One region of the Bradyrhizobium sp. STM 3557 genome, then DNA from elsewhere that is predicted to be linked to it. Evidence: riboswitches for the same ligand, from Rfam matches in the RefSeq annotation. Region 1 holds a riboswitch; each other region holds the start of a gene.
The links. A riboswitch is a leader RNA that binds a small molecule or an ion and turns the genes downstream of it on or off. The one in region 1 is predicted to bind cobalamin.

Region 1 (5,307 bases):
GACTGCTTGACGCCGACCTCGACCTGCTTGCCGCTCGACAGTTCAAAATTCCGGTTGGCGTTCGAGATCGTGATCAGACTGCCCACAGGGTCCACGGCCACAGAATACTGGCCGTAGAAGGCCAGATCCTTGATCGGCGTATACACGGCGCCGGCACGCCAGCTGGTGGCGTGATACGATCTCTCGAAGCTGTTGCCAGGCGTGACATAGTCGGTGCGCGCGATGGTCGGCTGGTCCTGCCTGATACCGCCGATCAGCGATAGTTCGTTGGTTAGTGACAGCCGGTTCTCGGCGAACACGCCATACTGATTGGTCGTGCTGCTGAAGCCCGGCCTCGTGCGGGTTGGGTTCCCGCCGCTGAAGAGGCCGGGATCGAAAGCGTACAGAGGTACTGACGACGTGCCGTCATAGGGCGAGTTGTTGGTGTGGGTGAAGCTGATGTTGTTGACGTCGAAGCCAGCGACGAACTCATTGGCCATGCCGAGGACGTGACCGCGGAAGGTAGCGTCCATGCGGTCGCCGATCTGCTGCTGGTCATGAAAGATCTCGATATAGTCTGTGCGGTTGATTTGTCCCTTCACGGGATCGGGATTGCCATCATAGGCATAGCTTTCGGCATCTCTCCAGTGCCGTTGGCTATTGAGATAATACAGCGTATTGCGAACCGAGATGCCGTCGGTGACCTGCCACTCCGTTTTCACCTGGTTCCAGCTGTCCTGATAGCGGATATTGCTGTCGCCGACGTTGTAGTTCTTGAAGCGCAGCGCTTCCACGAGCTTGTCGCCGACAAGCGGCGTGCCGAAATAGCGCATCGGGCGGCGGTCGCCATAGTCGGTGGACATCGTCCAGGTGACGTCTTCGTTCTGCTTCACCTGGACCGCCGCATGCAACTCGACGTTGGAGTTATCACCGCGATCGACCCAGCCATCGGATGCATTGGCGGTGGCGGTGACGCGGTACGCGACATCCTTGTTGACCGGTCCGCCGCTGTCCACGGCGATGCGCCGCGTCATGTTGCTGTCGAACGACATCTCGGCCTGGTTGCTCTGGACCCACAACGGCATCTTCGAGATGACGTTGATGGCGCCGCCGATGGCGCCTTCGCCGTACAGCACGGATGCTGGGCCGCGCAGCACCTCGATACGCTGTGCCGACCAGGTGTCATAGGGAAACGTCAGCGTGCCGGAGCCGACATAAAGGCGCGTGCCGTCATACAGCGTCATGACGGAGCCATTGCCGGTGAAGCCGCGCGTATTGAAAGAGAGGCTGCCGTTGCCGGGCTCCGGGCTGGCGGTGAAGCCGGTGGCGTTCTGGGTCACTGCGGAGATGATGTCGTACTGGCCGCGCTCGGCCACGGTTTCCGCCGGGATCACTTCGACGCTGGCCGGCGTCTGCAGGCGCGTCAAGCCGAGGCGGCTCCCGGTCGACGCCGTGCCGGCGAGATTCAGAGTTGGCGCGGCGAACATTGGTCCGGACGGCGGGGTTGCAGTTGGAGCGGTGGTTACGCGGGCAGCATCGCGCTGCTGGCGCGCTCGCGCAGTCGGTGATGCCGACCGCTCGGCAGCGCGGCGCGCCGGCGGCTTGGCCGACGGGGTCACCACGACAGGTTCGAGCGGATAGCTCGGCTGGGCAGTCTGCGACCAGACCTCGGCGGGCAAGAGCAGGAACGACGACGCAACGGATGAAAGCAGGAAGAAGCGCCGCTTCGGTGCGGCAAAGATGGGGATCATCAACAGGACTCGCGACAACGTGGCACGTCACCGCGAACCAAGCCTTCCTCCCGCAGAACGCGGCAGTCGACTTCCACCAGGACACCCCGCCCGATGTGCTCACGTGTGACCACGACTGACGGCAGGTCTCCTGGCTCGCGGGTCATCGCCTTTCGCCGCCTTCCCGGGCTAGTGCAGCAACACTAGTCCCAGTGGCATGTGGCAAAGGCTCGCCGCTCACAGTTGCGGGGGCAGCCGCGGAATCGGGTCGCCCCACACCGCGTTCCCGTTTAATCCTCGATGAGGAACCGTCGCGATCACGTTAGTTAAACTCCCGAGGGTGTCAACGTCCGGCCACAGATTGCTCCACGGCGTTGCGCAGCGGCATCTCGCCTCACCTTTAATTCAGGTCGATCAGCTGTTGCGTTGTGACTCATGCTGGCAAGGACGGCTCGCTCGCAACGACAATCACAACTGTCGTCCCGGGCAAGCGAAAGCGCGCCCCGGGACCCATAACCCAGGGAGATGTTGTGACACGGGATAGTCGACGATCTTTGCCGACAATCGCCGATGGTGGCTATGGGTCCCGGCTCAAGGCCGGGACGACAGCGGAGTTTGTGGTCGGCGCCCGCGGCCGTCTCGCGACGCGCCGGTCGCGGCCAGCGGGCGAACCTTTTCAGCCTATCGGCCGGCTGCCGCCTGCTTCACGCCGTTGATCCGCGGCAGCGCGGCGGTGGTGTCGGTCGCGGCTTTTGCCGAGTCCTTGGCGGCGTCCTTCTGAGGATCGCGCGAGGCCTCGGGCGAGCGCGCGGTCGCATCGGGGAAGCGTGTCTTCATGTCGCGCAGGAAGCCGTCGAGCGTGTCGACGCTCGCCGCCATCCTGGCGATCTGAGCGAACTCGGCGCTCGAGCCGGTGGCCGGCTTGCTGGCGACGTCGAAGGCGAGCTTGTCGGCCTCGCCGGTCATCAGCGGCGCATATTTCTCCCGAAACCGCGCCAGCCCGATCGCATCCTCGGCGAGCGCGTAACCGACCACCGCGCGGATGACGTCGCCGCGCTCGGCCGGATTGAGCGGCCGGAAGTCGCGCCACCGATCGCCGTAATAGAGCTCGATCTGCTCGGAGGCCTCGCGCCAGCGCCGCGACGCCCAATAGATGTCGGAGCGCAGCCGGATCGCCTCGCGACCATTGATGTTGCTGATGATGTCGAGCCCGAGATCGTGGCGGCCAATATCGCTCTGCGCCCGCGCCTCGAGCAGCAGGCGCTGCTGGCGCAGCTCGCCGGAGAGATCGGCGATGCGGGTCGTGTTCAGCGCCTCGATCGCGCGGTCCGGCTTGCGCGCGGTCAGATAGACCATCGCAAGCCTGGCCGCGACCTGCGCCCGTGCCGCGCCTTCGAGGCGCTTGTCGATCTGGTACTGCAAGAGCTCGGCGGCCTGATCCAGAAGATCGATGCCGACCAGCCGGTCCGCGAGACGGCGGATCATCTCGTCGCCGCGCCGGCCGATCGGCGTCAGCTCGCGGAATTCGTAGAAGATGCTGAGCGCATCCACCGGCGGCAGCTCATCGGCCTTGCCACCGAGGAACAGCTGCGAGAACAGTGCGGAGGCCGCATCCTGGGTTTGCCGGGCTACTTCCGAGTTCGGCATCAGGCGGGTCGCCGTGCGCGCCGCGGCCAGCGAATCCAGATAGTGCCCGGTCTCGCTGTAAAGCTGCGACAGCATCTGCAGCGTCTCCACTTCGACCGCGTCGCCGCGCCAGATCGCCTGCAGCGTCTCCAGCTCGTGCAGCGCGTCCTCCGGCTTGATCTCCTTGCGCTTCTGCAGGAGCTTGATCTCGAGCAGCTCGCCTTCGGCCGCGGCAACGCGATCCTTCGACAGGGCGGCGAGCCGATAGTCGTCGAGCGCATCCTTCTCCTGCGCCATCGCCTCGGCGAGCCGGCCGCGCAGCACCGCGACCGCGGGCTTCATGTCGGGAGAGACGCCGATCACCTCAAGTTCGGCGCGCCGCTTGGCGGCGCCGGCGAAATCGCGGACCTCGAGCGAGGCCTTCATCGCATCCGCAGTCACCACGCGCTGCAGCGCGAGCGGCAGCGAGGCGATGGCGAATTCGACGTTCTTGAACTTCTCGCGCGCCTCGGCCCATTTGCCCTGGCGGGCATAGGCGAGCCCCTTCCACATCTGCGAATCGAAATTGTTGCCGATCGACGGGCTGGCGAGATCCTTCAATCCCTGGTCGGGCCGTCCCATCAGAATGCTCGCGACCGCATGGAGCGTCAGCATCGCGATCTCGTCGGTGCGGGGATCGCCGTCCGAGATCATCAGATTGGTGACGCCCCTCGCCTCCGGGTACATCGCGTGTCCCATGTAGAAGCGAGCGAGCGCAAGCCGCGCCTGCGCGCGCTTCTCCGGCTCGGCGGTCGCTGCAGCCTTGATCAGTGCATCCTGACGCGGCAGGAAGGGCTCGTTTTGATTCCTGTTCCACTCGTCGATGTCGAACATCGGCCGCACCGCGCTCGGCGCGCGCTCCGGCGAGTAGCCGATCGAGGACAGCGTCAAGCCGCCGGGCTTGCCAAGGATGACCTTGTCCGGCGCGATCTCGGCCGCGACCTCGTCCGTGTTCGGACGCACGGCGATGCCGTGGAAGGAATCGAGCAGCGACAGCTCGACGAAATCCTGGCGCTTGATGAAGCCGCGGATCGGCGGCAGCGCGGTGATCACGAGCAGCTGGTCGCCGGCGTCGGGATCGGTCAGCCGATGCAAAAGGCCGGGGCCTGGATTGGCAAGCGGGATCGCGACATTGGCGATCGCCGGATCGGTGACGTTGCGCATGACCATCAGCGGCTGCTGCGCGCTCGCGGCCTTGTCGGCGAAGGCGAGCGTCCAGCTCCGGCCTTTGCCGTCGTCGCTCGACAGCGCATGCATCTGCGGCCGGTTGAGCCGGATGCGGATGGCCTGGCCCTTGTCCAGCGGCAGCCGCGTCACCTCCCGGACAACAGCCCCGCCCTTGGCTCGAATCGGCTCGATATCGACCGGCCTCGTGGAATCGAACACCAGCCACACGGTGTCGCCGCGGCGGAACAGCGCCGCCGGCGTCGGCCGGTCGAAGCCGAAGGTCAGGCGCAGCCCTTCGCTATCCCTGATCGCCTCGACAGGTGCGGCGCCGTCAGTCCGCTCGGACGGCGATGGCGCAGATGCGGCTTTCACGGCTTCAGCCGTCGGTGTCTCGGGCTTCGGTGCTTCGGGCTTGGCATTGGCAGCAGCCTCGCCATGCGCAGCCTCGGCCTGTGCCAATTCCGGCTTCGGCACCGGCGCAGCGGAGACTTGCGCCTTGGACGGCAGCTCGGGCGCGGGCTGGCTCGCGGCCGGCTCGGCGTTCGCCGCAGTCGCAGGCGCTTCCCCCTTGCTCTGCGCCTTCATCTCGCGCGCAATGCTCTCCGAGGTCGGCGGCGTGATCTCGCCCGCATGCGCCGCGGCCTTTGCCTTCTCACTTGCGTTCTCGGCCACGGCCGTCTTCGCCGGCAGGGCATCCGGCAGCAGCACGGTCTTTGGCTGATCGGTCCGCTGGAAGGCGACGTCGATGTTGTAGTTCTTGTCCTCG
Region 2 (5,307 bases), 2.5 Mb from region 1:
GAAGCGCCAGTCCAGGCTTCCGCGAGCGCGGAGAGATCGCTGTCGGAGAACGACAGCACGACCACCTCCGCCGGCGACTGCGCGAGGTCGACGGCCTGCTCGAGGTCGTCGATATCAGCGCCGGATGTCGCCAGCAGATGCATGTTCAGCCTGCGATCAGGCTGGTGATGGCGGCGGCATCGAGACCACGCTCGCCGATCACCACCAAGCGTCCCTGCCGCGCTTCGCCCGACCGCCACGGCCGCTCGAATTGGTGCTGGATTCGATTGCCGACGGCCTGGATCAACAGGCGCAGCGGCTTGCCCGCGATCTCGACAAAGCCCTTCACCCGCAGCACGTCATGTGCCGCAACCGCCGCGCCGATCCGCGCCGCCAAGGCCTCGGGCGAGGTCTGCGCAGGCACGTCGAGCACAAAGCTCTCGAAATCGTCGTGATCGTGCTCGGCCTCGTTGTCGTGATGCGAGGGCCGAGCGGCAAGGTCCGCCTCGGCTGCGGCGCCAAGGCCGAGCAGCACGGACGCGGAGAGCTTGCCATGTTCGGCCGCGACCACCTTGACCGCGCGCTGCACTTTGCCCGCAATCTCCGCTGTGACGGTTTTGCGCTCGCCTTCAGTCATCAGGTCGCTCTTGCTCAGCACGATCAGGTCGGCACAGAGCAACTGATCCTCGAACACCTCCTCAAGCGGATTGTCGTGATCGACCGAGCTGTCGCCCGCGCGCTGCGCAGCGAGCGCCTGCGGATCATCGGCAAAGCGTCCGGCGACGACGGCAGGTCCGTCGACCACCGCGACCACGCCGTCCACCGTGACGCGCGTCTTGATCTCCGGCCAGTTGAAGGCCTGCACCAAGGGCTTCGGCAGCGCCAGTCCCGACGTCTCGATGACGATATGCTCGGGCGGCTCGTTCTGGTCGAGCAGGCTTTTCAGCGCCGGCACGAAGTCATCGGCCACCGTGCAGCACAGGCAGCCATTGGACAGTTCGACGATCCGATCCTCCGGACAATCCGGGACCCCGCAGCCCTTCAGGATATCTCCGTCGATGCCGACATCACCGAACTCATTGACGATGATCGCGAGACGCCGGCCATTCGCGGTCTCGATCAGATTGCGCACCAGCGTCGTCTTGCCGGCGCCGAGGAAACCGGTGACGATGGTACATGGCGTCTTGGCGATCGCATTGCTCATTGCTGTGATACCTCTTCGGGCGTGCGCGAGGGCAATGGCGGCACGCGGGAGATCGTATTCTTCCTGATATGTTCGGGCCGCTCGCGCCATGCCGGCAGACCAGCTTCATGAGCGCGATGCAGCCGCGCGAAAGTGAGCACGTCCTCGACATGCAGATCGGGATCGAGCGCACCGAGCACGTAAGTCCATTTGCCCGGCGCAGTGACCGCGACGGTGCAGGAGCGATTGCAATTCGACAGGCATTCCACCGGCTCGATTGCAAGCCCCTCGCGGAGTGCGTCCAGTGTCGAGTTGATCGCCGCAAGCAGGCGCGTGCCGGGGCGCGGCTGTTCGTCGTGCCCTGCGTCTGTTGTCTGTCCACGGCAGGTAACACAGACAAAGAGCGTGGTCTCACCAGAAGTCGTGACAGCCATGCTAGCGGATCACGCCATCTGCGAGGTCATTCGGGAATCTCATAGCCGTCTCCGTCAATGCCGGAACCGTGGCGGTTCCTGCAATGCGCTGCGCCCGACGGCATCCCGATTCTAGGTCCGGGATCAGAACCCTGCATCGCGACTCCCCGCGCGACGGGTCGGCCAACAGCAATGTCGACGGCAGGTCTCCTGGCTCTCGGGTCGCTGCGCGCGGCCACCTTCCCGGTTTCCCAGTGGTATCAAGGCCTCGCACTCGCCGATTACAGTTGCGGGGGCAGCCGCGGCCTGAGGCGGCATGCCCGCACCGCGTTCCCTAAATCTCTCCTTTCGGAGAACCGTCATTTGCTAGATACGGGTCAGGCCCAAGCCCGTCAATTGGAATCCTGCCCACATGGACCAGCCCTCCCCCTGTTCGCGACTGCCGCGCCTCACGCTGGTGCTCGGCGGGGCGCGCTCGGGGAAAAGTCGCTATGCCGAGGGGCTGGTGACCGCAGCCCCGGCACCCTGGATCTATGTCGCGACCGCGCAGGCCTTCGACGAGGAAATGACGGCGCGGATCGCACAGCACAGGAGCCGCCGCGCGGAGGGATGGCGCACCGTCGAGGCTCCGCTCGATCTCGCCGGCACGATGGCCGCACACACCAGCTCCGACCAGATAATGCTGATCGATTGCCTGACGCTGTGGCTTAGCAATGTCATGCTCGCGGGTCATAACGTCGAGGCCGCCTGTGATACGTTGGTTGAGGCGCTGGCGCACGCCAACGGTCCGCTCGTCGTCGTCTCCAACGAGGTCGGGCTCGGCATCGTGCCGGACAATGCGCTGGCGCGCCGCTTTCGCGACGCGCAGGGGCGCCTCAACCAGGAGATCGCGGCGCGCGCCGATCGCGTGATCTTGATGGCCGCCGGCCTGCCGCTGACATTGAAGTAGCAATGCGCAAGGAAACGAAAGACATGCCCGACAGCAATGACGATGCGCGCCACAAGGCGAAGATGGAAAACCGCAAGGCAGCGCAGGATGCCGAGGTCGCCGGCAAGACCATCGAAAAAGGCCTCTTGATCGTCCACACCGGCAAGGGCAAAGGCAAATCGACTGCGGCGTGGGGCCTGATGCTGCGCGCGCTCGGCCGCGGCTTCCGCATCGGCGTCGTGCAATTCGGCAAAGGTGCGTGGGAGACGGGCGAGCGCAAGGCGATCGAAAAGTTTGGTGACCAGGTGTCGTGGCACACACTCGGCGAAGGCTTCACCTGGGAGACGCAGGATCGCGCCCGCGACGTTGCCGCGGCCGAACGCGCCTGGGCCAAGGCGAAGGAATTGATGGCCGATCCGTCGATCTGCCTGGTGATCCTCGACGAGCTCAACATCGCGCTGCGCTATGATCATCTGCCGATCGCAGACATCGTCGCAACCTTGCAGGCGCGAAGGCCAGATCTGCATGTCGTCGTCACCGGCCGCAATGCCAAGAGCGAATTGATCGAGGCTGCCGACCTCGTCACCGAGATGACCCTCGTCAAGCATCACTTCTCGGCTGGGGTGAAGGCGCAGGAAGGCATCGAGTTCTAAGGCTATGGTCGCGCGCGCCATCATGTTCCAGGGCACTGGCTCGGACGTCGGCAAGTCGCTGATCGTCGCGGGGCTGGCGCGCGCGCTCACCTTGCGCGGGCTGAAGGTCGCACCTTTCAAGCCGCAGAACATGTCGAACAATGCTGCGGTCACTGCTGATGGCGGCGAGATCGGCCGCGCGCAGGCGCTGCAGGCCCGCGCGGCGCGGCTTGCGCCTTCGGTGCATATGAACCCGGTGCTGCTCAAGCCACAGAGCGAGGTGGGCTCGCAGGTCGTGGTCCAGGGCCGCGTGATCGGCAACGCCAAGGCCGGCGCCTATCAGGCGATGAAGCCGCAATTGATGGGCGCGGTGCTCGACAGTTTCGCCCGCCTTGCGGCGGAAGCCGACATCGTGCTGGTCGAAGGTGCAGGCTCGGCATCGGAGATCAATCTGCGCGTCGGCGACATCGCCAATATGGGCTTTGCCCGCGCCACCAATGTGCCGGTGGTGCTGATCGGCGACATCGATCGTGGCGGCGTGATCGCCAGCCTGGCCGGCACCAAAGCGGTGCTGGCATCAGACGATGCGGCCATGATCGTGGGCTTTCTCGTCAACAAGTTTCGCGGCGATCCCGCGCTGTTCGCAAGCGGCATGAGCGACATCGCCGCGCGCACGGGATGGGCCCCGCTCGGCCTAGTGCCGCATTTCAGGGACGCGGAGCGGCTGCCGGCAGAGGACGCGCTCGGGCTTCCGGCCGCGCGCGCTGGCAACGGCGATCGGCCGAAGGTCCTCGTGCTCGCCTACCCCCGCATCTCCAATTTCGACGAGTTCGATCCGCTGCGGCTCGAAGATGGCATCGACCTGCGCTTCCTGCGTCCGGGCGAGCCGATTCCGGGCGATGCCGCGATTGTAATCCTTCCGGGCTCGAAGGCCACCATCGCCGATCTCACCGCCTTGCGGGAGACAGGCTGGGATATCGATCTCGCCGCGCATGTCCGGCGCGGTGGTCGCGTGCTCGGCATCTGCGGCGGCTATCAGATGCTTGGCCAGACCATCAGCGATCCCGATGGTCGCGAGGGACCTGCCGGCACGTTCCCGGGTCTCGGTCTGCTCGATGTCGCAACCACATTGACGTCGGACAAGGCCCTGCGCGAGGTCAAGGGTGTGCTGGCCGACGGAGCCACAAAGTTCCGCGGCTATGAGATGCATATCGGCGAAACCACCGGCACAGATGCCAAGCGGCCATTCCTGCGCTTCGAGGATGGTCGGAACGATGGCGCGATCGATGCCAGCGGCCGTGTCGCAGGCTGCTATGTCCACGGGCTGTTTGCCGATGATCATCTGCGTGCGCAATGGCTGGCGTCGCTCGGCGCAGACTCTGCAGTGCCCGATTACGACGCGGACGTGGAGACGACGCTCGACAAGCTCGCCGCACATCTCGAACGTCACGTGGCGGTCGACCGCATCCTCCAGTTCGCACGCGAGCCGGCCGGAGACATCACCTGATCGCGAAGGCGAGCACAGCGACCATCAGCACCTGGATCACGCAGGCCGTGCGATAGAGCCGCAGAGCGCGCTTGATATCGCTGGCATCGGCTTCCGCCCGCCCGTCACCCATCCAGGCATCGGCAACGACCTCGCTGTGATAGACGCGCGGGCCGGCGAGCCGCAGGCCGAGGCCCCCTGCCATGGCAGCCTCGGGCCAGCCGGCATTAGGCGACCGATGCTTGTGCGCGTCGCGCCAGACGGCGTGCCAGGCGCCACGCGGTGAAGCAACGGACACGGTGCAAGCCGCGAGCATGAGCCACAATGCCGACAGCCGCGACGCAGGCAGGTTGATGAGATCATCGAGCCGCGCCGCCGCCCAGCCGAAAGCCCGATGCCGCTCGGAGAGATGCCCGATCATGCTGTCGGCGGTGTTGATCGCCTTGTAGATCAGGATGCCCGGCAGGCCAGCGACCACGAGCCAGACCAAAGGCGCCACGACGCCGTCGGAGAAATTCTCAGCCAGACTCTCGATCGCGGCGCGCGCGACGCCGGCTTCGTCGAGCCTGTCGGGATCGCGGCCGACAATCATCGCCACTGCGTGACGTCCGCCCTCGAGACCGCCCTGCTCCAGCCCGGTTGCGACCGCGGCCACGTGCTGATCGAGGCTGCGCTGCGCCAGCAGG
Region 3 (5,307 bases), 140 kb from region 1:
ACGCCGCTGAACGTGATCGAATACGTGCTCGATATGATCGATCTCGTGCTGATCATGTCGGTCAACCCGGGCTTCGGCGGCCAGGCGTTCATTCCTGCTGCTCTCGGCAAGATCCAGGACCTGCGCGCGATTCTCGCGGGCCGGCCGATCGACATCGAGGTCGATGGCGGCGTCGGCCCGGACGTTGCGGGTCCCCTGGCCGCGGCCGGCGCCAATGCTTTCGTCGCGGGCTCGGCCGTGTTCAAGGGCGGCACCATGGAGTCCTACCGGGGCAATATCTCCGCGATTCGCAATGCGGCAGCGCAGGCCCGCGGCGAGGCGATCTAAGATAGTCCGATGCGCGCGCTCACGCCGGAGCCTTTGACCAAGCTGGCCTTCGCTCCCTTCGGCGATGTCGTCGAGACCGACGGCACCGCGGGAATCGAGATCAACCAGGGCTTTGCCAGCCGCTGGAATGCACTCGCCAATATCGACATCACCTCAGGCGGCGCTGCGGTCAACATCAGCCTGTTCGAGGCGAGACCGCGCCCGCAGCCAATCGAGATTTTGCTGATGGAGCGTCATCCGCTCGGCAGCCAGTTGTTCATGCCGCTGCAGGACAAGCCCTGGCTGGTCGTGGTCTGCACGAACCCGCATGATCTTTCGAGCTATCGCGCCTTCACGGCCAGCGGCCGCCAGGGCGTCAACTACGCCCGCGACGTCTGGCATCATCCGCTGCTCGTGCTCGGCGACGGCGAGCGCTTCCTGGTCGTCGACCGCATCGGTCAGGACAATCTCGAAGAAATCTGGCTGGATCAACCGATGTCGTTGATGATGGCGTGACGCAACGGCGCGCGCCCTGGAGATCAAGCATGGATAAGCCCGACTACTTCGTTCCGCGCGGCGGCCACCCGCCGCAGACCGACCTGCTGACCGGCCGGGCCGTATTCACCGAGGCCTATGCCGTGATCCCCAAGGGCGTGATGCGCGACATCGTCACCTCGGCACTGCCGTTCTGGGACAAGACGCGCGTCTGGGTGATCGCACGGCCGCTCTCCGGCTTCGCCGAGACCTTCTCGCAATATATCATGGAGGTCGCGCCGGGCGGCGGCAGCGACAAACCGGAGCCGGATGACGGCGCCGAGGGCGTGCTGTTCGTGGTCGGCGGCGAGATCACGCTGACGCTCGGTGGCACGTCGCATCGCATGGGCGCTGGCGGCTACGCCTTCCTTCCACCGGCCAGCGGCTGGACGCTGTGCAATGACGGCGCGGCGCCGGCGACCTTCCACTGGATCCGCAAGGCCTATCAGGCCGTGCCGGGCATTGCGGTGCCGGACGCGTTCGTCACCAACGAGACCGATGTCAAACCGGTGGCCATGCCCGACACCGACGGGCGTTGGGCCACCACGCGTTTTGTCGATCCGCTCGACGTCCGCCACGACATGCATGTCAATATCGTCACCTTCGAGCCGGGGGCGGTGATCCCGTTCCTCGAGACCCATGTAATGGAGCACGGGCTCTACGTGCTCGAGGGCAAGGCGGTCTACAGGCTCAACCGCGACTGGGTCGAGGTCGAGGCCGGCGACTTCATGTGGCTGCGGGCGTTCTGCCCGCAGGCCTGCTACGCCGGCGGCCCCGGCCGCTTCCGCTATCTGCTCTACAAGGACGCCAACCGGCACATGAATTTGCGGCCGTTCCGGTAAGACGCCGAACGACGCGTGGAGAGGTCAGGCCGTCGTCACCGGCCGTTCCAAACCCTGCCACCGATAGATCGCGAACGAGATCACCCAGCTCGCCAGGAACACGCCGACAACAAGATAACCGAAATTGGCGAGGCTCTCGTTGAGGCCGGAAATCCGGTCCCAGAACGGGCCTTCGAGCGCGAGCTTATTCACGATCAGGCCGAGCGCCTCGATGCCGCCGATCAGCACCGCGACCACGACCGAGATCGCCGTGATCGTCAGATTGTACCAGAGCTTGCGGATCGGATTGAGGAACGCCCAGCCATAGGCGCCGACCATCAGCACGCTGTCGGTGGTGTCGATCAAGGTCATGCCGGCCGTGAACAGCGCCGGGAAGATCATCACCGTACCGAAGCTCATCCCGCCGGAGGCTTGGCCCGCCGCCACGCTGAACAGGCTGATCTCGGTCGCGGTATCGAATCCGAGGCCGAACAACAGCCCGATCGCAAACATCTGCCAGCTCGCGGTGACCATCCGGAACAGCGGCCGCAGCATGCGGGGTAGCAGGCCGCGTCCTGACAGCAGCATGTCGAGCTCCCGCTGTTCGACATCGTCGCCCCGCCGCGCGCGTTTGAAATTGCGCCAGACGCTGCGCAGGATGATGAGATTGATGACCGCAATGGCGAGCAGGAAGAACGCCGAGGTGCCGGTGCCGATGATGCTGCCGATGGCCCGATACTCCTGGAACCGGCCCTGCAACGCGAAGGCCGCGGCAGCGATCGCCGCAACCGCGATCACAATCGAAAACGAATGCCCGAACGCAAAGAACAGCCCGACTGCGAGCGGACGCTTGCCGTCCTGCATCAGCTTGCGCACCACGTTGTCGATGGTCGCGATGTGGTCGGCATCGACCGCGTGCCGCAGGCCGAGCACATAGGCGAGCAGTGCCGTGCCGAGCAGCGCCGGCCGGTCCGACAGCGCCACCACGGCCCAGGTCCAGGCCCCGGCATTGAGCAGGATCAGAAACACATAGAGCGCGATGATCCGCGGGCGCGAATCGGCTGAGTGGTCGTCAATCGCGTTCCTCAGATGAGCGAGCATGCAGGCGATCCTTCCGTCCGCGAAAACCTGTCGAGAGCGCCATCGCAGCGGAAGCCGCCCCGGGGCGCGCACCGCACACCGGCTGGATGACTGTTCAGGTCGGTCTCCTGACTCGCGGGTCGACGCTCCTGGTCCGCCTTCCCGGACACGCGCGTCCAGTGGCATCGTGGAAGGAACTCACCGCTTACAGTTGCGGGCGCAGTTGCGGACTTGGCAGACCCCTTCGATCTCGCCTCACCGCATTCCCATGCGCCGATCCTCCGACCGGCGCACCTGAACGCCGCCATGTTCAATCAAACGGCGGACGTGTCAATCCCCTGCCGATGGACGCGCATTCCGATCGCCAGTGCAAAGTCATCGCTTTGCATGAGTGCACTCATGCCGCTTCAGCATTTCAGAAGTGTGTCCGCCTCGGTCATCGCATCGCGCTTGCAATCTGACTTTGCCGCAACACACCAGCCTCCCAGCCGCATCGATGTAGGGCCGAGCAGTCAGGCCAGACTACGCCTGCCAGTAGCGACCTCCGCGAGTTCTGCGGATACTCGGGCAATGACGCCAGACCACGCCTGCGGCGCCTGCTGACGAAACAGCCGCATGCCGGGATACCAGGGCGTGTCCTCGCGATCGCGCAGCCAGCGCCAATCGGGCGCATAGGGCAACATGGTCCAGGTCGGGCGGCCCATAGCGCCTGCCAGATGCGCGACCGAGGTATCGACCGCGATGACGAGATCGAGCGCGGAGATGGCGGCGGCCGTATCGGCGAAGTCGCCTAGCTCCGGCGCAAGGTCGATGACGTTGGACTGAAGCCGAGCCAGCACCGGCAGATCTGCCGCGCGCGGCTCCTTCTGCAGGCTGTAGAGCTGCACGCCCGGCATAATGAGGGCCGGTAGTATCGCGTCTGCTGACATGGAACGATGCCGGTCGCCTTTGTGCGTGGGGCTTCCGGCCCAAACAACTCCGACCTTCAACGCATCGACGTCGCCCACCGCACGACGCCAAGTCTCGACCTTTTCCGGATCGGCATGCAGATAGGGTATTTCGGCCGGTATCGAATCCAGCGTCGTGCCGAACACATGTGGCAGATGCATCAGCGGCAGCTGCAGATCGAACCGCGGCAGCGCCGCGCCGCGACGAATGACAGACACGCCTTGGAGCCCACGCAACAGCGAGACGAGGGCGGGCTGGACCTGCAACACGATCGTCCCGCCCTTCGCCGCAACCATCGGGAGATAGCGGATGAACTGCAGGGCATCGCCGACACCTTGTTCCGAGTACAACAGCAGCGTGCGACCAACGAACGAGTCGCCCTGCCATTCCGGACCGATGATCCTATGCTCACTCTCGACAAGTCCGCGCCAACGGCAATAGGTGGCAAAGCCGTTCTTGAGATCTCCGGAAAGCAGCAGGAGAAGCGAATGATTGACGTGCGCCAACGGGTGCTCTGGCGCGAGCGCAACGGCACGCTGCGAGACCGCCAGCGCCTCGTCGAGGTCGCCCTTGGTCTCAAGGATGCCGACCAGATTGATGTGAAGCAGAGGATGTTCCGACGCAAATGCAATGGCCTGGCGCGAAACTGCAAGTGCCGCGTCGAGGTCACCCTTTGCGTGGAGAATACCTGCGAGATTGGCGTGGAGCAGAGCATGCTCCGGCGCAAGCGCGACGGCGCGCTGCGAGACTGCAAGCGCCTCATCGAGGTCACCCAGATTGTGCAACGCTACCGCGAGGTTGCCATAACCGTTCGCATCGTCCGGATCGGCGGCGATTGCCGCACGATAGTGGGCAATCGCCGCCTCGGTCTGGTTCTGATGCTCCAGGATTACGCCGAGATTGGTATGTGCCTTGGCAAAGGCTGGATTGAGCTGGAGCGCGCATTTGGCGGCCGCGCTCGCTGCATCGAGCTGCCCGAGAGCGATCAGGCAGGCGCAGAGATTGTTGTAGATCTCGACATCGGCGAAATTGAGCTCTATCAGTCGCAAGTAGGCATGGACGGCGTCTTGAACGCGGCGCGCCTCGTGCAGGATAAGCGCCAGTCTTCGTAGCGCATGAGCATCGCCCGGAGCCAACTCCACCACTTTGCGGTAATGGATGATCGCATCATCCAGCCTGCGGCACCGATATAGCGCTTCGCCGATTCCACCGTTCGCATCGAGATTGCCAGGATCGCCGGCCAGAACTCGACGATACGACGCAATGGCGTCATCGAATTGGTGCCGGCCGGCGAGTAAATTGCCGAGTCTGAGCCAACTGACCTGGTGCGCCGGATCACGCGCAAGCACTGCGCGATAGCTTTCCTCCGCCTCGGCGAGGCGGCCAGCCGCGTCAAAACAAATCGCAAGCTTGAAGCGGATCGGGACGTCATCGGGATCAAGTTGCAGCGCGGATTGATAGATCGAAGCCGCATCGTTGAACCGTGCCGCATCCACCAATGCCGCGCCGAGCTTGGCACGCAGGCCGATGTCGAGCGGCCGCAGATTCACCGCGCGTTGAAAGGTCGACGCGGCGCCGTCGCACTCGCCCTTCACCGCCAATGCATCACCGAGCGTAA

Region 2: it holds a riboswitch for cobalamin, as region 1 does, so the genes downstream of both, P6U24_RS15120 (DUF1636 family protein) here and P6U24_RS27015 (TonB-dependent siderophore receptor) in region 1, are expected to answer to the same signal.
Region 3: it holds a riboswitch for cobalamin, as region 1 does, so the genes downstream of both, P6U24_RS26290 (HoxN/HupN/NixA family nickel/cobalt transporter) here and P6U24_RS27015 (TonB-dependent siderophore receptor) in region 1, are expected to answer to the same signal.

Annotation. Positions count from the first base shown of each region.
Region 1 covers NZ_CP120697.1:5,830,576-5,835,882, forward strand. The annotation lists gene P6U24_RS27015 (TonB-dependent siderophore receptor) at 1-1,730, opposite strand, end outside; cobalamin riboswitch at 1,833-2,037, opposite strand; gene P6U24_RS27020 (tetratricopeptide repeat protein) at 2,391-5,307, opposite strand, start outside.
Region 2 covers NZ_CP120697.1:3,356,174-3,361,480, reverse strand. The annotation lists gene cobN (cobaltochelatase subunit CobN) at 1-143, opposite strand, end outside; gene cobW (cobalamin biosynthesis protein CobW) at 146-1,183, opposite strand; gene P6U24_RS15120 (DUF1636 family protein) at 1,180-1,596, opposite strand; cobalamin riboswitch at 1,758-1,951, opposite strand; gene cobU (bifunctional adenosylcobinamide kinase/adenosylcobinamide-phosphate guanylyltransferase) at 1,988-2,524, shown strand; gene cobO (cob(I)yrinic acid a,c-diamide adenosyltransferase) at 2,548-3,156, shown strand; gene P6U24_RS15105 (cobyric acid synthase) at 3,161-4,642, shown strand; gene cbiB (adenosylcobinamide-phosphate synthase CbiB) at 4,635-5,307, opposite strand, start outside.
Region 3 covers NZ_CP120697.1:5,689,401-5,694,707, forward strand. The annotation lists gene rpe (ribulose-phosphate 3-epimerase) at 1-327, shown strand, start outside; gene P6U24_RS26280 (ureidoglycolate lyase) at 337-822, shown strand; gene P6U24_RS26285 (bifunctional allantoicase/(S)-ureidoglycine aminohydrolase) at 852-1,682, shown strand; gene P6U24_RS26290 (HoxN/HupN/NixA family nickel/cobalt transporter) at 1,707-2,762, opposite strand; cobalamin riboswitch at 2,842-3,054, opposite strand; gene P6U24_RS26295 (glycosyltransferase family 9 protein) at 3,254-4,195, opposite strand; partial or broken gene P6U24_RS26300 (tetratricopeptide repeat protein) at 4,220-5,307, opposite strand, start outside.